One region of the Pseudoalteromonas sp. AS84 genome, then DNA from elsewhere that is predicted to be linked to it. Evidence: predicted binding sites of a transcription regulator. Region 1 holds the regulator's gene; each other region holds the start of a gene.
The links. The regulator LexA, encoded in region 1, represses DNA repair genes until DNA is damaged. The targets are predictions, from matches to a motif close to TACTGTATNNNNATACAGTA.
Positions count from the first base shown of each region.

Region 2: the regulator LexA is predicted to act here: its motif matches at 2,120-2,139, upstream of ruvC (crossover junction endodeoxyribonuclease RuvC).
Region 3: the regulator LexA is predicted to act here: its motif matches at 2,427-2,446, upstream of WNY79_RS02415 (SulA-like leucine-rich domain-containing protein).
Region 4: the regulator LexA is predicted to act here: its motif matches at 1,861-1,880, upstream of WNY79_RS10875 (DNA topoisomerase III).

Region 1 covers NZ_JBBMQY010000018.1:13,053-18,221, forward strand. The annotation lists gene WNY79_RS16020 (hypothetical protein) at 1-115, opposite strand, end outside; gene WNY79_RS16025 (hypothetical protein) at 429-809, shown strand; gene WNY79_RS16030 (PaaI family thioesterase) at 810-1,250, opposite strand; gene lexA (transcriptional repressor LexA) at 1,418-2,035, shown strand; gene coxB (cytochrome c oxidase subunit II) at 2,518-3,660, shown strand; gene ctaD (cytochrome c oxidase subunit I) at 3,660-5,169, shown strand, end outside.
Region 2 covers NZ_JBBMQY010000022.1:53,737-58,905, reverse strand. The annotation lists gene ruvB (Holliday junction branch migration DNA helicase RuvB) at 1-918, opposite strand, end outside; gene ruvA (Holliday junction branch migration protein RuvA) at 926-1,543, opposite strand; gene ruvC (crossover junction endodeoxyribonuclease RuvC) at 1,546-2,070, opposite strand; gene WNY79_RS17760 (FtsX-like permease family protein) at 2,215-4,716, opposite strand; gene WNY79_RS17755 (ABC transporter ATP-binding protein) at 4,706-5,169, opposite strand, start outside.
Region 3 covers NZ_JBBMQY010000002.1:635-5,803, reverse strand. The annotation lists gene WNY79_RS02430 (hypothetical protein) at 1-211, shown strand, start outside; gene WNY79_RS02425 (NCS2 family permease) at 296-1,588, opposite strand; gene WNY79_RS02420 (sel1 repeat family protein) at 1,707-2,171, shown strand; gene WNY79_RS02415 (SulA-like leucine-rich domain-containing protein) at 2,469-2,903, shown strand; gene WNY79_RS02410 (YchJ family protein) at 2,942-3,421, shown strand; gene WNY79_RS02405 (diguanylate cyclase) at 3,496-4,413, opposite strand; gene WNY79_RS02400 (DUF6172 family protein) at 4,606-4,908, opposite strand; gene WNY79_RS02395 (VC2046/SO_2500 family protein) at 5,088-5,169, opposite strand, start outside.
Region 4 covers NZ_JBBMQY010000008.1:194,411-199,579, forward strand. The annotation lists gene WNY79_RS10860 (hypothetical protein) at 1-295, shown strand, start outside; gene WNY79_RS10865 (helix-turn-helix transcriptional regulator) at 890-1,102, opposite strand; gene WNY79_RS10870 (hypothetical protein) at 1,200-1,736, shown strand; gene WNY79_RS10875 (DNA topoisomerase III) at 1,918-3,831, shown strand; gene WNY79_RS10880 (hypothetical protein) at 3,962-4,582, shown strand; gene WNY79_RS10885 (hypothetical protein) at 4,598-5,169, shown strand, end outside.

The DNA.
Region 1 (5,169 bases):
GAGGGATAGCGCTCATTACTAAACCACCTAATAGCCAAGCTAAAATTTGTAATGCTAATAAATAACCTAACCATTTATGTAACTTGCGAGCATGTTTAAATATTTTTTTATTCATGTTTTAGTCTTATTATTTTTAGAGGCTAGTTTATTACATTAATGAGATAAGTTACTGCGACATTTTGTCGCAGTTTAAACTATAGCTTACTGTAATCATTTAAAAATAAAAAAGATTACACTTAAATTGCTAACATGATTTATTTGTACAATTGAGCTGAATGTTTGATATCCAGCTAGCTTTAAATGCTAATAAATACTTAAAAGCTGCGAAATATCCATATAAAGTGGTTAATAGAGCATAGTTGATTTGGTATAACGGTAAAACTGCGTTAAAGTTTGCAATGAAATTATTAGAGGATAAATACGAAACGATGTCGGAAATTCAATTTTTAAATGTAGATCTTGAGCTTGAATCAAAGCAAGATATTAGTTTGCTAGTGGCGGACTTGAAAAAAGTCGCTACGATTTTACATTATGACAAAGACGAATACCGTCAATTAGCGCGTATTGAAGCAACAGGTGTAGTAAACACGCCTGACAAAGCAATAAACCATATATGTGAGCTTATTGAATCGTGTTCGCGTAACGCGCTAAAGCAATGGTTAAGCTGTTCACGTAGAACGTTTGATATTGGTTTTGAATCAGGCACTTCCCCTAAGTGCTTTAATCAAGCCTTAGATGCAGATACATTACTACGTATATCTGCGATTGGTGCGGGTATGGAAATTACAATTTACCCAATCGAAAAGTAACTATCTTCGCTCTACGACTGCTGCGGTCATTTTAGATACGCAGCAAAGCTCATTGCGGCTATTTGTAATTTTTATTTCCCATACTGAACTACGCTTACCGATATGAAATGCTCTTGCCGTGGCTGTTAAAGTGCCGTTGCGAGACGCTTTTAAATGACTTGCGCTAATTTCCTGTCCCACGCAGTAAAATTTTGTAAAATCGACAACAAAGTTAGCTGCATAGCTGGCAACTGTTTCGGCAAGTGCAACGTTAGCACCGCCGTGAACCATCCCCATTGGGTTATGATGCTCAGGAATTGCCGGCATTGTGGCAACCAAGTAATCATCGCCAATCTCTGTGATTTCTATCCCCATAGTTTTCATCAGCGTACCTTGACCATTTATACCTTCATCAAGCTGTTTGCAAAACTCTAAAGTAATAGGTTGATACCAAATACTCATAATGACTCCTTTGCTTTTTTTATCATTTATAAACTTAGTTTTAGTTATATCCCTAAAATGTACACAAGTGAAATTACTTTGGCTATTTTAAGGCTTAATTTAAATTTGCGATTTTTATTTAACTGTATATACTCACAGTTAAATGTACTGTATGGAAAACCAGTTGTATGCGACCATTAACGAACCGCCAAGCTCAAATACTCGAACTAATTAAAGTTTTTATTAAAGACACTGGTATGCCTCCTACACGTGCTGAAATAGCGCAAACATTAGGTTTTAAAAGTGCCAATGCTGCTGAAGAGCATTTAAAAGCACTTGCTAAAAAAGGCGCAATTAAAATGAAGCCAGGTGCAAGCCGTGGTATTCAGTTAATTGAAGAAGAAGAGCCAGAACAATTAGGTTTACCGCTTATAGGGCGTGTTGCTGCTGGTTCACCTATTTTGGCGCAAGAGCACGTTGAAAGTCACTGCAAAATCGATCCATTAATGTTTAAACCGGCTGCAGATTTTTTACTACGCGTTAACGGTATGAGCATGAAAGATATTGGTATTATGGATGGTGATTTACTTGCAGTACATCGTACTCAAACCGCTGAAAACGGACAAGTTGTTGTTGCACGCTTAGACGAAGACGTAACTGTAAAACGTCTTGAGAAAGCAGGTCGTAAAGTATTACTTCATGCTGAAAACGACGATTTTGAATCTATTGAAGTAGATCTTGAGAATGAGTCTTTTAATATTGAAGGCTTAGCCGTTGGCGTTATAAGAAACGCTGATTGGATGTGACTTTAAAAATAGCTTTTAAACAAGCAGTTTTATAAATGCGTACTAATTAGTACGCATTTTTGTTTTAAAATTTGTACTAAAATAGGGTGCAAACAGCCCACTGACTATTCAACCTGTAAACTTTTTTGCACTTATAATTTCCCCTCCGAATGCGTTAAACCCCTTTGTTTTTCTCATCTTTTGAACTTCCTGTTGCCTAGCTAGTTGCTGATTTTTTGTTAATTACCCAATTACAACCTGATTGTTTTTTATACTAAAACTTGCTTGTTGTTCATTTTTTAGCTAATTATTAATGTGCTGAGCTAATAATAACTCACAGCTTTTTAGTTTTGAGAACACACAATATACACAAACACGTTGTTGGCGCAGCAAAACCAATCAATATTAAATGAGATTGGCTAAAAAAATAAAAATAACGAATTGGCGTTTAAGCCGTATGCCTCTTCGCTTTGCATTCGCAATAGCATCAAAGGAGCCACCACATGGGTAAACTGACCTCTACCTTGTGGCTTATATTATGTGTTTTTTCGCACCCAGTTTTGGCTAACAGCCAATACAATATGCGCAAAGGCGTAACCGATATAAGCAATAATGTATATCAGCTGCACATGACCATATTTATAATATGTTGTGTGATTGGGGTGATAGTGTTCGCAATTATGTTCTGGGCACTTATTCATCACCGTAAATCTAAAGGGGCTGTACCTGCCCAATTTCACGAAAGCACTAAAGTAGAAATACTTTGGACTGCAATTCCGTTTGTTATTTTAATTGCTATGGCAGTACCAGCTACTAAAACCCTAATTGCAATGGAAGATGCCAGCAAAGCTGATCTCACTATTAAAATTACAGGTTCACAATGGAAATGGCATTATGAATATATGGGCGAAGATGTAGAGTTCTACTCTATTTTATCTACCCCGCAAGATGAAATCGCTAATCTTGCAGATAAAAATCCTAACTACTTACTTGAGGTTGATAAACCTCTCGTACTGCCAATAAATCAAAAAGTACGATTTTTAATGACTTCTGACGATGTTATCCACTCTTGGTGGGTACCTGATTTTGCAGTTAAAAAAGATGCGAATCCCGGCTTTATAAACGAAACATGGACGAACATAAACGAAGAAGGTACTTACCGAGGCCAATGTGCTGAGTTGTGTGGTAAAGATCATGGCTTTATGCCCGTTGTGGTGGTTGCTAAATCTGAGGCTGATTTTAAAACATGGCTTGCAGATGCAAAGCAGGCTAAACAAAAAGCAGCATTAGCAGATGCCGCATTACTTGATAAAACCCTCCCAAAAGAAGAATTAATGACTTTAGGCGAACAAGTATATATGGCCAATTGCGCTGCATGTCATCAGCCTACAGGCATGGGATTACCGGGTGTATTTCCTGCACTTAAAGGCAGCCCGATAGTGCTTGGCGATATAAAAGATCACATTGATGTAGTTATCCATGGACGACCTGGTACGGCAATGCAAGCATTTGCCAAGCAGTTATCTATAAAGCAATTAGCAGCGGTTATTACTTATAAACGTAATGCGTGGGGTAATGATACGGGTGATGTTATTCAACCGAGTCAAATACAGGCAGCACTTGATGCCAAAGTGGAGGCGAACTAATGAGTAGCATAGTAGAACAACCTAACGCCAATGAAGCTCATCATGCTCATCACCCAGCTAAAGGTTTTAAACGCTGGCTTTACACAACTAATCATAAAGATATAGGTAGTTTATATTTAATTTTTTCGCTGACCATGTTCTTAATTGGTGGTGGAATGGCCATGGTGATCAGAGCTGAATTATTTCAACCTGGTTTACAGTTGGTCGACCCTCACTTTTTTAATCAAATGACCACAGTGCATGGTTTAATTATGGTGTTTGGTGCGGTTATGCCGGCCTTTACAGGCCTTGCTAATTGGATGATACCGCTAATGATTGGCGCGCCAGATATGGCATTGCCAAGAATGAATAACTGGAGCTTTTGGATTTTACCGTTTGCATTTTTAATCCTATTGGCATCGTTATTTATGCCTGGTGGGGGTCCTGCATTTGGTTGGACTTTTTATGCACCACTGTCCACAACATACAGTAATGATAATACTGCATTGTTTGTATTTGCCGTACATATTATGGGAATTAGCTCAATAATGGGCGCAATCAATGTGATTGTAACCATAGTGAACTTACGTGCCCCCGGCATGACATGGATGAAGTTGCCCTTATTTGTATGGACGTGGTTAATTACTGCCTTTTTATTAATAGCGGTAATGCCTGTGCTTGCAGGGGCTGTCACTATGGTGCTTACCGATAAGTACTTTGCGACCAGCTTTTTTGATGCCGCAGGCGGTGGTGATCCGGTGATGTTCCAACACATTTTTTGGTTTTTTGGTCACCCCGAAGTATACATAATGATTCTTCCTGCCTTTGGCATTATATCTACAATAGTACCTACCTTTTCTCGTAAAAAACTTTTTGGCTATGCCTCAATGGTATACGCCACATCCTCCATAGCACTATTGAGCTTTATTGTATGGGCTCATCATATGTTTACCACTGGGATGCCAGTCGCTGGCGAGTTGTTTTTTATGTACGCGACCATGCTTATATCGGTACCTACAGGCGTAAAAGTATTTAATTGGGTTGCCACAATGTGGAAAGGCTCAATAACTTTTGAAGTGCCAATGCTTTTTAGTATTGCGTTTATTGTGCTGTTTACCTTAGGTGGTTTTTCGGGATTGATGCTAGCAATTACACCTGCTGACTTTCAATATCACGATACTTATTTTGTAGTGGCGCACTTTCATTATGTATTAGTAACAGGGGCCGTATTTTCGATAATGGCAGGGGCTTATTACTGGTTGCCCAAGTGGACGGGCAATATGTTTAATATCACGTTAGCTAAATGGCATTTTTGGCTATCACTGGTGAGCGTGAACGTACTGTTTTTTCCTATGCATTTTGTAGGGCTTGCCGGTATGCCGCGTCGAATTCCCGATTACGCACTCCAATTTGCCGACTTTAACGCAATCATAAGTATTGGTGGATTTGCCTTTGGTTTATCGCAATTGTTGTTTGTAGCTGTGGTAATTAAATGTGCACGCGGTGGCGATAAAGTACCTGCAAAAGTAT
Region 2 (5,169 bases), on a different contig from region 1:
GATCAAAAATGGTTCTATCACATCTTCAATTGTTTCACGCTCTTCACCAATAGCAGCCGCTACATTGTCGAGCCCGACAGGGCCGCCCATAAATTTTTCAATTATGGCGAGTAAATATTTGCGATCCATATAGTCAAAACCACTTTTATCTACGTCAATCATGTCAAGCGCTTGCTTAGCTACTTCGGCGTTTACTGTACCGTCAGATTTTACCTGTGTGTAATCACGTACACGGCGCAATAAGCGGTTAGCTATACGTGGTGTACCGCGCGAACGCTGTGCAATTTCGGTTGCGCCATCGTCACACATTTCTAAACCTAGATAATGTGCAGAGCGCCCTACTATGTGCGACAAATCTTCTACAGAATAAAACTCTAATCGCTGCACAATACCAAAACGGTCTCGTAGTGGCGATGTAAGCGAGCCTGCTCGGGTGGTTGCTCCAATAAGTGTAAATGCAGGTAGGTCTAATTTAATAGAACGCGCAGCTGGGCCTTCACCAATCATTATATCAAGCTGGTAGTCTTCCATTGCGGGGTAGAGTATTTCTTCAACTTGCGGGCTGAGTCTGTGTATTTCATCAATAAACAGTACATCGCCTTCCTCTAAATTTGTGAGCAGCGCAGCTAAATCGCCTGCTTTTTCAAGTACAGGGCCTGATGTTGTTTTAATACTTACGTGTAATTCGTTGGCGACAATATTTGCAAGCGTGGTTTTACCAAGCCCTGGTGGGCCAAATATTAATAAATGATCGAGCGCTTCACCACGGGTACGAGCAGCTTCAATAAAAATTTCCATTTGCTGCTTAACATGAGGCTGGCCCCTGTAGTCAGCTAAAAGTTTTGGCCTTATAGCACGATCTATAGAGTCTTCATTTGTTTTTTCAGTCGCGTCAATTAAGCGATCCGCTTCAATCATGGGTTACTCACAACATAGATTTTAAAGATTCTCTAATAAGAACCTCAGTGGACATATCGGGTTTGCTTATCGATTTTACTGCTTTTTGAGCTTGTGGCAATTTATAACCTAATGCAAGCAGTGCTGATACGGCATCATCGGCTGCGTTATTAGCTATTGTCGCATCGCTCATTGGCTCTATTACTGCGCTGTCGCTAAATGGCGTAAATAAATCATTACCCCAATCTTTTAGTCTGTCTTTCATTTCGAGTACCAAACGCTCGGCTGTTTTTTTACCGACACCCGGTAATTTAACTAGCGACGTTGAGTCTTCGTTATTTACACAACTTACAAATTGCTTTGCCGACATGCCCGATAAAATAGCTAAGCCAAGTTTTGGCCCTACGCCATTTGCTTTTAATAGCTCTCTAAACAAGGCACGTTCAACTTTATTATTAAAACCAAATAACAGTTGAGCATCTTCACGCACTACAAAGTGAGTGTAAACAATCGCGTTTTCACCAATCTTTGGTAAATCGTAAAAACAGGTCATTGGCATTTGTACTTCGTAACCGACACCACTTACTTCGAGTAATATCTCTGGTGGCTGTTTTTCGACTAAAATACCATTTAAGCGGCCTATCATAGTTATTTCCTTAGACGTCCTCTAACGGTTTTGCTTGCGCTACCCGCTAGTTTAATTAAATTTTGTTCTGAGTGAGCGTGGCAAATCGCAATAGCGAGTGCATCAGCTGCATCGGCTTGTGGCGTGCCAGGCAACTTTAAAATATTTTTTACCATGTGTTGCACTTGTGTTTTATCAGCGCCGCCGTTACCTACTACTGCTTGCTTAATTTGTCTAGCTGAGTATTCAAATACGGGTAAGTCGGCCATTGCTGCACCTACAATCGCAGCGCCTCTAGCTTGGCCTAGTTTTAGAGCTGAATCGGGGTTATGCGCCATAAATACTTTTTCAATGGCAAAGGTTTCTGGCGAAAATTGCTCAATAAGTTGTGTAATGCCTTGGTAGATCATTTTAAGTCTAACCGGAAAAGGATGATCGGCTAACTTAATACAGCCACTGCCTAAGTATGTAAATTTAGAACCTTGGTGGGCAACAACGCCATACCCGGTCAAACGTGAACCAGGATCAATCCCTAAAATAATGGCCAAACTGCATTCTCATTATTGTTATTTTTAAATTACGCTAATAATGCCAGAGCACTGTATAAATTACCAGTACAAAGAAAACAAAAATGCCCACGTGTTAGGTGGGCATTTAATACTTAATCCAATACGTGTTAAGTTAGTTTAAGCTTACCCTAGGGCGCGCACTAACCCTTGGGTGTTTTGTTTTAGTGTTCGGGCAATCATTAAATAACCTAAACCCGCTACAAATACACCGCCAGCTACCGGCCCAATAATCCATATGTGCGGGTGTAGCTTACCGGCTAAATCAAACATTTGTTGTTGCACAATTAAAAGCGCTATATCACTAAAAAATGCAGCAACTAAACCAGCTAAACCGCCTAGTAATAAAAACTCATAAAGGGTCGCGTTTTTGATTAATCGGCTTTTAGCCCCTAGCGTTCTGAGTATTACAATTTCTTGCATACGCTCACCTAAACTAGCTTGCACTTGCGATATAAGTACAAGTGCGCCACACAACACAACAATTGCAAGTACAAAGCCGATGGCGAGTGATACTTGCGAAATAGTTGTTTGTATTTGCTTAACAAAGTTATCAATGTCAATTGCTGTAATAGTAGGGTAAGTACGCAATAACTGGCTAAAATCACGCTTTTGCTCTGGGTTTATACGAACCGACGAAATATACGTTGCAGGAAAATCTGCAAGTACATCTGGGCTTAAAATAATAAAAAAGTTAGGTTTAAGCGTGGCCCAATTAACTTTGCGCACACTGGTGATTTTAGCGTCAAACGACTGCGAACCAATTAAGAATGTAAGCGTATCGCCTATCTCAACATCTAAACGCTCAAGCATCGACTCCTCTACTGAGGCTTCAGCCATCGCATTTTCACCAAACCACGTGCCTTGTGTTACTTCATTTTGGTCAGGCACATCTTTAAGCCATGTAAGGTTTAGCTCACGGCCAATACCTGCACGGGCTTCTTCGTCTTTTTTCTCATTGTCTTGCAGCGATACAGAACGTGCTACCAACTCGCCGTTTACCGCATTTACGCGCCCACGAATAGTTGGATAAAACTCTGATACCTGAATATCTTTTTGAGCTAAATATTCATTAATTGGCTCAAGTTCATTTTGCGTAATATTCACTAAAAACGCATTAGGTGCGTCGCTTGGTAACTGCGATTGCCAATCAGATATCATGTCGTTTTTAAGTACCACTAAAAACAGCAGTAATTTAATCGCTAACGAAAAACTAATTAACTGTACCGCGTTCACATTTGCACGCTTTTGAATAGACGCAATTGCAAGCGACCAACTGTTACCTGGCTTTAACCCTAGTTTTCGACCACCACCAAATATTAATTTAGATACTAAAAACAGCACACCAATTAGCGCGAGTGTTGAGATAAACAAAATAAGCGTTATTTTTATGTTGTTACTAAATAACCACATTAATAAAAACACGGTTAGCGCACTCATACCTAAATGCACACGGCTCACTGCCAATTTGTCACCTAAGTTACGGCGCAGTACTCTAAGTGGTGGAATATCAAATAAATCAAACAACGGCTTAATAGAAAACATAACGGCACAAATTACGCCAGTGCTAATAGCCACCAGCCAAGGTTTAAAACCACCTAAAGGTAGCTCTGTGCCCATACTTTTTGATAAGTAACTTGTTGCTATTTCTTGCAAGCCGTAACCAATTAACAATCCAATACTTACCGCCATTGCACACACAAGCAATAAATGAAGCATGTATATTTTTCGGATCATCGAACGACTACCGCCTAACGTTTTCATCATCGCTACTGGGTCGTATTGGCGTTCACAATAACGTTTTGCTGAAACAGCTATAGCCACTGCGGCTAAAATAATACCTAATAGACCGGCTAGTAATAAAAAGCTCTCTGCGCGGTTTAAACTATTTGAAATAGGTGATTGGCGGTCTTTAACGCCGTACCATTGTTGGTTTTCTTTCATTTGTGGTTTAAGCCACTCATAAAAGCTATTTATATCGGCCTCACTACCGGCATAAAGTTGGCGGTAATAAACACGACTACCCGGCTGCACAACTTCGGTTTTTGCTACATCGTCAATATTAATAAGCACACGACGGCTGCTTGAAAACACATTAAATGGCGCATCGGGCTCTTCTACAATAACTTTTGAAACATTAAATAATGCAGCGCCAAGCTCTACTTGCGCGCCTATATCAATATTTAAACTGTAAAATACAGATTCACTTAGCCACACATTACCAGGCGTTGGTCCGCTATTAGCAACCTTAGTTTCACCTGTAAGGGTATCTTTAACTTTTAACTGCCCTTTTAGCGGGTACGCATTAGATGCCGCTTTTACTGAGCTAAACTGCATTTCATCATTAGCAAACAACATAGTGTCGAAGTACACCATCTGCGCCGTTTTTAAATTTTGGCTCTGTGCTTGAGTAATAAAAGCGGTGTCGAGAACATGATCGCTTGCAAGTACACGGTCTGCTGCAATAAAAGCACTGCTTTTTTGCGCAATACTTTGCCCTATTCGCTCAGTAACCATAGACAGTGTAAGCACGGTTAAAACTGCAAGCGCGATAGCCGCACTTATAACAGTTAGCTCACCACGACGAAATTCTCGCGAAAATAACTTAAGCGCTAACTTAACCCACATCAGCAACGTCCTCTACTTGGCTTTTTACCAGTAAACCCGCTTCTATTTGAATAATGTGCTCACATTTTTGTGCAAGCCCTTCATCGTGAGTAACCAAAATAAGCGTAGTACCGTGCTGAGTATTTAAATCAAATAATAACGACTCAATCATTTTACCATTTTTACTATCTAAGTTAGCCGAAGGCTCATCAGCAAACAGTATTTTAGGTGTACCAATAAATGCTCGCGCAATAGCAACACGCTGTTGCTCACCGCCAGAAAGTTGCGACGGGTAATGATCAATTCGATGGCTCAAACCTACTTTTTCAAGCAAAGCAATTGCTTGCTCTTTCGCATCACTCTCGCCAGCAAGCTCTGCTGGTAGCATAACGTTTTCAAGTGCCGTTAAGCTTTGTACTAACATGAACGATTGAAACACAAACCCAATTTTAGCGGCGCGCAGTGCAGCGCGCT
Region 3 (5,169 bases), on a different contig from region 1:
TGCAAGACAGTATTTTGAAAAAGCACAGGCAACACTAAGTGCAGTTACCTACTCTGATGAATATGTAACAACAAAACGCCAAGAAGTTGAAGGTTACTTAGAAGCGATTAGTGTTGAACTAAGAGCCTCTAATGCAAGCGCACTTAAAAAGAAAACAGAAGAAGAGCAAGACGACTTAGACATACTGTTTGCTCCTAAAAAGAAATGGTAGCGTTAATATACTAAAAAATAAGCATTAAAAAAGCCTGCATAAATTAAAATTTATGCAGGTTTTTTTTGTATTTTTTGTTAGCTATTAAGACAAAAATGCAAACTTGAAAACAAACAAGGCTGTTAATATCCAAACACTAATACTGACTTGATCTTGCTTACCGCACAATACTTTAACCGCTGCATAAGATATAAAACCAAGTGCAATACCATGCGCAATCGAAAACGTTAGTGGTGTCATTAGTAATACCACAGTAACAGGAATTGCATCGGTCATATCATCCCAGTTTACAAACTTTAAGTTTTGCAGCATCAGCACAGCGACATATAAAATGGCGCCCGCCGTTGCATATGCCGGTACCATTTGTGCAAGCGGTGCAAAAAACATCATTAGTAAAAAGCAAATACCTACAACTACAGCCGTTAAGCCAGTACGTCCGCCAACAGATACACCAGCAACCGATTCTATGTACGATGTAGTCGTAGACGTGCCTAGCATCGCACCTGCAATTGTTGCTGAGCTGTCAGCACTTAGTGCGCGCCCTAAACGAGGCATGTTACCTTTTTCATCAGCTAAACCTGCTTTTTGAGTTACAGCAACTAACGTACCCGAAGTATCAAAAAGATCGACAAACAAGAAAGCAAAAATAACACTCATCATTGATATATCAAAAGCGGCTGCAAAATCTAGCTGCATAAAAGTAGGCATTATTGATGGTGGCATAGCCATAACGCCGTGATATTCAACAAGCCCAAAACTTAGAGCAATGCCAGTCACTAATAAAATACTAATAAGCACGCCACTTTTAAAGTCGCGGTATAAAAGTGCTGCAATTACAAAAAAGCTTAATATAGCCAATAACGGTCCTGGAGAAGTAATGTCGCCCAACTGCACTAATGTTGCCGGGCTTGAGACAATAATGCCTGCATTTTTAAGGGCAATTAATGCTAAAAAAGCACCTATTCCCGTTGCGATTGCTCGCTTGAGCACCAGAGGTATGGCATTAATAATCCACTCTCTGACTTTAAATAAGCTTAAAAACAAAAATATACAACCCGACATAAATACAGCCCCTAACGCGGCTTGCCAGGTATAGCCCATCCCTAATACGACACCATAAGTAAAAAAGGCATTTAGCCCCATACCCGGCGCTAATGCTAATGGATAATTAGCCCATAAACCCATTATGAAACAGCCTATCGCAGCTGCTATACATGTCGCTACAAATGCAGCCCCTTGATCCATCCCTGCCTCTGCGAGCATAGCCGGGTTTACAAATACAATGTATACCATAGTTATAAAGGTAGTTAGGCCAGCAACGCATTCGCGTTTAACTGTTGAATTATTTTCGCTCAGTTTAAATAAGGCTTCGAACATAATAAACTTGTGATAGTAAAAAGTGGCGAGATTTTAACATAAAAATTATCTTTTACAGGACATTTTACCTTGCTATATACTAAACTGTTAAAGTAGTTAAAATAATAAATGAACCAATATGCTTAAAACAACACCTTGTGAGCAAGACTTAGAGCAACAGCTAGATAATATTTTAGGTTTTGTTACTCAACCCGAAAATACCTCTGTGCCCGTAGATAATAAAAAAGATGAACAAAGTACGTTAAATAAAGCCCTATATTATTTAAAAAATAATCAAGCTCCATTGGCTGCAAAATGGATGCGCCTTGCTGCAATGGCAGGAAACCATAGAGCACAGTTTTATTTAGGTTTATTTTTTGTGAAAGGTGAAGGCGTACCACAAAGTGTATTTCATGCTGTAGCTTGGTTAAGCCTAGCAAGTAGCCAAGGGTACGCACCTGCCACTGCAGCAGTTACAGATATACGCAAACATATCGAAACTAAGCGATTTAAAGATGCTCAATGTTACGCAGCAAGTTTGTACGAACAAATCCACCAACTTCAGTTTTCTCATTTGATCCCTCGCACGAGTGAAAACACATAGGCTAACTATGGAAAAAGTACTGTATACAGTGTTTGAAAGTACTGTATATGGTTGTAGTAATAGTCTTATACAGTACAAAAGCCAGTAATGAAGACACGACTCAAAAATTTATTTTTAGAATCTCTTTTCAAAAACAACTCCATAACAAACTGATTAATAAAGAATTATAAATTAAAAAACAAAAAAAATGATCAAAAGCTGAATGACTGTACAAATAAATAGCATAAAATGCTTGCACGAAAGCACTGTATAAACTACTGTATATGGATACTGTATAAAAACCCAGTGAGTGAAATTATGTTACAGCCTATTACCGTAAGAACAGTTAAAAGTTACCAACAAGATGAGCAAAGCGATTGCGTGAATTTGATTCAAATTGAAGATGAGATTTCAGCGACCTTTGAGCTTTTAAAAGTATTACACCAATACAATAGCTCTAATGCATGGACGTTATTAATTGCTCCAGATCATGTACCGAGTAAAGCTTTACTTGACTCATGCTCTATTGATACAAGTAAATTACTTGTTATTAGACAAAAGCACTTAGTAAATCTAGAGTATGTATTAAACTCTGCATTACATAACGGAAACTTTGCAGCGGTAATTACTTGGACCGATATAGTTAATAACCAACTACTGACTAATTTATCGTTCGATTTAAGTAAAACGAATACAAAACTATACTGTTTTACTAAAAAGTCTCAAACAACAGAGATATCACTCGCCCAATAAGCTTGTTAAACTAATGTTTTAAACTTTGTATTATTATTATGACCTCACTCGATACCACATTATGTTTTTGCAGCAGTGGGCACAATTATGCCGATTGCTGCGAGCCGCTTCACTTATCTGTTAAACAAGCTGACACTCCTGAACAACTTATGCGCTCACGATTCAGCGCTTATGTTATTAAAAATGCAAAATATGTTTATCAAACCTACGCAAAAGAAAAACAAGCTGAGAATCCGGTTAAAGAAATCAATGATTTTGCTAACAGCTGTCGATTTATAAATCTTGATGTAATTGGGTCAAGCCATGATGACAATACTGGCAATGTAGAATTTAAAGCCCAGTATTTTTATCAAAACTTATTTTGTGAGCTTCACGAAAAGTCGCAGTTTATTAAAGAAAATACTCAATGGCGTTATTTAGATGGCACAATATACCCAGTTGAAGATATTAAAGTGGGCAGAAATGATGACTGCCCATGTGGTAGCAATAAAAAGTACAAAAAATGTCATAGCGTGTAATAAATAATCTTATTTAATATTTATTACCTACAAGGTGTTTTTAAGTGGCAGAGTGATTTATTAGCTAGCTAAACTTAAAAACACACTTGATTACGACCTTGCATTTTGGACTCATACATTTTTTCATCTGCGATCTGCAACGTGTTTTTGTTATTTACATATGGTTGTAGGGTTGCACCGCCAATACTAATAGTCACAAAGTCATATTCTGAATATCTGTGTAATATTCCTAAATCGACCACATTTTGTTTAATTTTATCAGCAACACAAATTGCACCTTCAATGCTTGTATGCGGTAGGACAACTACAAACTCTTCGCCGCCGTAACGCGCAACAAAATCGGTTGGTCTTTGTAAACTATTAGTAATAGTTTGTGCAACAAGGTTTAAAACCGTATCACCTTGCACATGACCATAAAGATCGTTGTATTGCTTAAAGTAATCTATATCGATGAGTAAGAGCGCATAGTCGACTTTTTCTCGCAAAGCGCTTCGTTCCATTTTAGAAAAATGCGCATCAAAATAACGACGATTGAATACCTTTGTTAAATCATCTAGAAATACTTTTTGATTGAGTAAGTCATGTTGCAGTTTCATCGTAATATGGGCGCGCACCCTTCTATATAAAGTTTCCGAGTTAGTTGGTTTCTTTATAAAATCTACAGCCCCGGCCTCCCAGCACTCTTCTTCTTGATTTTCAGATGAGGTAACAAAAATAACAGGAATATCTTGTGTTTCAGATATGTTTTTTAATTTAAGACATGTTTCAATACCACTCATTCCTTCCATATTAATATCGAGTAGTATTATATCTGGCGGATTATGCTTACAAATTTCAATCGCATCCTCACCACAGCTCGTTGTTGTTACACTAAAATGCTCTGATAATATTTTTTTCAATACTATGAGACTCAATAGCTGATCGTCAACGACAAGTACCTTAGAGTTCTTTAGGCTTAATTTTAATTGATGGTCAGAGTAATTTATCGGCATGGTACAACTGTTTCGTTTTTTTTATTAAACACACCCTATATCACTACATTTTGTTATGCAAATGTTAATAAATTAAAATTCTACTTATTAGTTACTAATAAAATGATTTATGGTGAATCTTTAATACATAAAAACAAAAAATGAGCCACTTGGGCTCATTTTAAAACTTCGAACACTTAATTAAATTAAATGTTATTCGTCATCATCTAAATTTAACTGTTGACGTTGAGCAGGTCGAGCTAAAATCTCTACATAGAAAGAGGTCAAACCTTGCTTTTCAATTTCGCCAATTTGGTTACTTAATTCAGCTACGTGCACAACTTGCGCATCTTCAGCTGTGTTACCAAACTTACAGTCAAATGCCCAATAGTCAGCATCTTCAGGTAGCGTTTTATTACGCTCTCTTTTCAAATATTTTTTCACTTCGTGCTTTGCAGCATCAACCATACGAGGGTATTTGATTTTCTCGTGATTTAGCGTGAATGTTTTCTTCATTACGTTCCTAATTACCTTGGTTTAATGATAATGGCATTTCATGTCATACCATTTGATGCCATTATAGCAATTGCATTTAATTTTTGGATGCTTTTTTTTCATTAAATCAATTATTAGCAAATATATAAAGCAGACCCGTTATAAAGCATATATTAACTGATGATTATTACAATCATATATCACACAGCAATAAGGTGAAGTGGTTGATGTAATGCATCATTATTAAGGCTGTCGTAAAAAGCAGCTGCATCCATAGGGGGA
Region 4 (5,169 bases), on a different contig from region 1:
CATAACGAAAGGAGACCACTTTTTAGTTTATTCTATTGATCCACAAGAGTTGAAAGATCCTGAGACTGGAGAAAGCTTAGGAAACTTAGAAGTTATCAGAGGTACAGGTACAGCAACTCATGTTCAGCCGAAAATAACCACTATCAAATCTAATCGTGTCGTTTCAAGAGGTCGCATAATTCGTCGCCAAACAGGACTTCTAGCATCACTGAGTGGTGAGGTTGTTGAAGAGCCAGAAAAAGAAGCTATGCCTTTCGATGATCCTAATGTAGGTGACAAAGTTAAGCCTGTTTAGACAAAATATTTTTGTTCTCAGATAAATTACTTGCTGTTAATGTTATTTTATTGGTAAGCAACGGCACTCTAGGTCGGAGGTGGATTTGAATAATATAGATATATTTAATTGTGAAACAATGAAGATATTTCATATTTGCTTAGAGCACTTTTCAATATCAAAAAATATAAAACCATCGAAAATTGGAATTAATGTTTCTGCTTACTTTGAAATTTCAAAAGATAATACGGAACTCTTTAACAACTTTACTCATATTGACGAAATATGCCAACATTATTTGTGGTAGTTGAGGGATGAGAATTATATTCGTATAAGTTCATCAAATGATGGATGGTACTTGCTCAATTGTTTTAGTAGAAAAAGGGCTTGTTATACTTAATCAGAAACCTAGCGTACTGGGAAATAAATAGTCACTTAAAGATCTTTCCTTTATAGGTTTATCAACATTACCACTCGATGTTACATCGAGTGAAATAACTGAGTTTTTCAAAACTGCTAGCTAACAACACAGCTAGATATATATGATCTTCAAATGACGTCAACCTATTGAGCGCTATATCAATCCCTCGGTGCAAAGCCCGCTTCATTATATTGCTAATTAGAAAATAATATCTCCACATTCACCCCAAGCGCTTCAGATAATGTTTTTATCTCAATATCGGTAACTCTTCTTACTTTAGATTCTATTTTCGCTAGAGTGCTTCTGGTAATATTCCATTTTAACAAATTACACTTGGCTGCTAATTGCTCTTGAGTCCAGCCCTTACTTTCTCTCACTTTTTTTACGTTTTCACCAACAATATTCATTGCTTTACCTGCTCTGCTAGCGGAGCTTGATTGTCACAGAGAAAAGCCTTAAAATTGCTCCGATATGGGAGCATGTTGATTTGGTGTGTTAAAATTTATGAAAAATATAAAAATGAGTGTACTTTTAGCAGAAATCTTAAAGAATAAAGACTTCAATAAATTCACCGTAATGAAGTTAAAAGATGAATATTTAAATCGCTCGGAGAAGGTTTTGTGCTCCAGTGAAGCGCGGAGGTATGCTTATAAGCACCTCATTAAACTAGTTAAACTTGGTGCTTTAACTAGGATCGGGGTGAAAGGTTCACACAAAATGGTATACAAAAAAACAGCTTCATTTAATGACGTTGTATTTATACCTGAGCTTGAAGAACAAAAAAAAGACATAGTCGTATTTGATAAGGAAAAGTTAAAGAGCAGTGCCATTGAAAAATTAGAAGAAGCGCTCCAAAAGCATAAAGCTGACATGATGGCTGCTATTGGTGAGTCAGAAGAGTATATTCGTTTAATAGGCTCCGTACCCGAGATGGGAGACTCTCTTACAGAGAAATATTATTTGGCACGTGATAAAAGTGCTAAATTACTAGGGAAAATACAAGCAGTTGAAACAGTTATAGCTACTTATGGAAAAGTATAATTAAGCTTGCAAGACCTAGCTATGTTTAATAAATACCGCTTTCGACTCTTCAATATTTTGATGGCAATGTAACAAAGCACTCTAAAAATTTTTTAATTAATAAGACAATATACAATCTCTAGAATACTGTTAATATAAACAGTACTTATCTAATGTAGGGTTTAGTTAATAAACATAAGAAATGAGATTATTTATTGCAGAAAAACCAAGCTTAGCGAGAGCTCTCGCCGAAGCACTACCTAAACCATTAAAAAAGAAAGATGGTTATATAGAAGCGACTAACGGTGATATTGTAACTTGGTGTATAGGTCACCTATTAGAGCAAGCATCCCCTGAATTTTATGATGAAAAGTATAAAAAATGGGTTATTCAAGATTTGCCTATCATACCTACTCAATGGCAACTTAAGCCTAAGTCTCAAACAAAAAAACAACTCACGGTTATTAAAAAACTAATTAAACAAGCAAATACAATTATTAATGCAGGTGATGTGGATCGTGAAGGTCAAATTCTTGTTGATGAAGTGATTAATTATTGTGGTGCCTCTAAATCGAAGATCACTAATGCACAGCGATGTTTAATTAGTGATATGAATGAGGCTGCTGTAAAAAAAGCGGTTAATAATTTAAAGCCTAATAAAGATTATATTCCTCTAGCTGTTTCTGCCTTAGCTAGAGCAAGAGCTGATTGGCTATATGGTCTCAACATGACTCGCCTGTGCACACTACAAGGTCAAAAGTCAGGTTACCAAGGTGTATTGTCAATTGGTCGAGTTCAAACTCCTATATTAGGTTTAATCGTAAACCGAGATATTGAAATCAAAAATTTTGTCTCTAAATCATTTTATGAAGTCATAGCCAATCTTGAAACAGAGCAAGGTATCAAGTATCAAGGTAAATGGAAGCCTAGTGCGGCCTGTGAGCCTTATATGGATAGCGAAAATAGGGTTGTATCAAAACCACTCGCTATAAATGTGATAGAACGTATAAACGGTCAATCAGGAAAAGTTGTTAAGGTTATTGAAGATAAAAAAAAGCAGCAAGCACCTCTGCTATTTAGTTTGTCTGCTCTACAGATTTTAGCTGCGAAAGCGTTTGGTATGAGCGCAAAAAAAACACTTGATGTATGCCAGCAGCTTTATGAAAAGCATAAACTGATTACCTATCCACGCTCAGATTGTCAATATTTACCAACAGAACACCTTAATGATGTCCAAAGTGTTATTAAGGCAATTAGCACTGTATCGAGTAAATCATCAAATATAATTAAAGATGCAGATCTTAGTATTAAAAGCAGGGTCTGGAATGACAGTAAAGTTGGTGCGCATCACGCAATTATTCCGACAGCAAGAAATAAAGCAACAGGAAGTTTATCAACGGATGAGCAAAACATTTATGAGTTAGTTGCACGGCAATATATAGCTCAATTTTATCCTGCTTTCGAGTTTCTTGATAAACAAATACATACCGAAATATCAGCAGGGTTATTCATTAGTAAGCAAAAAGATATTGTCATAAATGGCTGGAAGGATCTATTTCCTACCTCAGCGAAGAATAAAGAAGCTTCTGAATTTTCTTCAATCAATCTCCCAAACGTGAAAGTAGGGGAACTAGTCCAATGTTTAAAAGGTGATTTAATAGAGAAAAATACAACAGCACCTAAATATTTTACTGATGCAACACTGTTAGGAGCATTAACTGGTATTTCAAGGTTTGTTACTGATGCTGCAATAAAAAAAGCTTTACGGGAAACCGATGGTCTCGGAACAGAAGCAACAAGAGCTGGTATAATTGATCTTCTTTTTAATCGAGAGTATCTAACCAAAAAAGGCAAAGAGATACATGCTACTGAAGTCGGTATTAAGCTGATTACAGCGCTCCCCAAGCAAATATCACAACCAGATATGACAGCAATGTGGGAGTCACAATTAGAGTCTATTTCTACAAAGTCTATGAGTTACCAATCTTTTATCGGGGGAGTGCAGAGTAATCTTGAACTTCTTATTAGTGAAGTTAAAAATATAAGCTTCACTGGTTTGCCAACTACAACCAACAAAAAAGTATTTCGAAGAAAATCAAAAAAATGGAAAAAATAAATATATCTACGAAAATTTAAATGCTATTTTCAAAATGAAATCCAGAAAAGAGCGCACTAGAGCTCGCTTTGCTTTTTCTGTATTAAAAAACTTTGTGTTATGAAATAGAATTTTAACTATAGGGAATAGAATGTTTTCTCCAAAACCGAAGTCAATTATAGTGGTTTATCCCAAAGAATATTACAAGATTGCAACATACCTTAAGCATAATATTTCTTTGAATGAAAACTTTGATAGCACTTTGTACACTATCGAGCATTATAAACAAAACCTTCCTGCTTTATCAGGTAAAAGCTATGTTGTTTTTTTGGGGACGGAAAAAGAATGCCCTGTAGCTGAACCTTTTCATAGTTTTATCGAAGAAATTACTTTTTATAAAGGGGCGTGTTTCGGAATGACAGGTACTAAGTCAATAGTTTTTGGTTTAGATAGTCAAACGGTCAAAAAGTTTATTGATAATAAACCAGAAAAAAAATACGTTGATTTAGATGGTAAGTCTATAAGCTTCTCTAATAACGGTAAGCTTAGTAAACTCGGATTTATATCTTCAAACTCCATTATTAAGGCTTCGTTGAGGAATCCGCTTTTCTTAACTTCTGCAATTATAGGTGGAGTTGGAATTTCTGCTGCAGGCCAGATTACTGATAGGGCTAAAGATATGTGGAATGCTTCCGAGCAGCGCATGGAAAATATTGAGATAGCATGCAACCTATTTATTGAATACGGCCTTTCTAAGTGGGCAGAATCATAGTCTGAGGATATTAAATTGAGCGTTTTTACTGATAACTTCCAATCTGTGCTTAATGCTATGGGAAGTGCTCATGCCATTCATGTTTCTACTGACTATATAAATAATGTTAATTTAGCTATTGATTCTGCATGTGAAACTATTAAATCTGAAGCTCTGCGGACAAGGAATGTTGATATCCAATTCGCTAAAGGTAATATTGCTGAAGCTTACCATACAGGAACCTTTAATGTTTCTGCAGCGGCTAAGGGTCAAGCTGACATTAGCGCAGAAATGATTTTAAATAATAAAACAGGTGAAGATATTCGCTATGGGAAGCTAGGATCTGATGAACATATCGCAGAGCTTAAGTATTATGCTACCGGTGAAAAAACAGCTAAGGCGTTAAATAATCCTGCATATTCGTCGGGAGATAAAATAGTTCCAGCGGATCAACTTGATGATGTTCGGCAAGCGGCTTCTCGAGAAAGTATAAGAAATGCTGAAATTCGACCTGATGTTTCTGATAATTATAATCACACTGCAGAACATTCATCGGATAGGTTAGAATACGATAATGTCAGTTCAACCCCATTATCTAATCAAGAAGC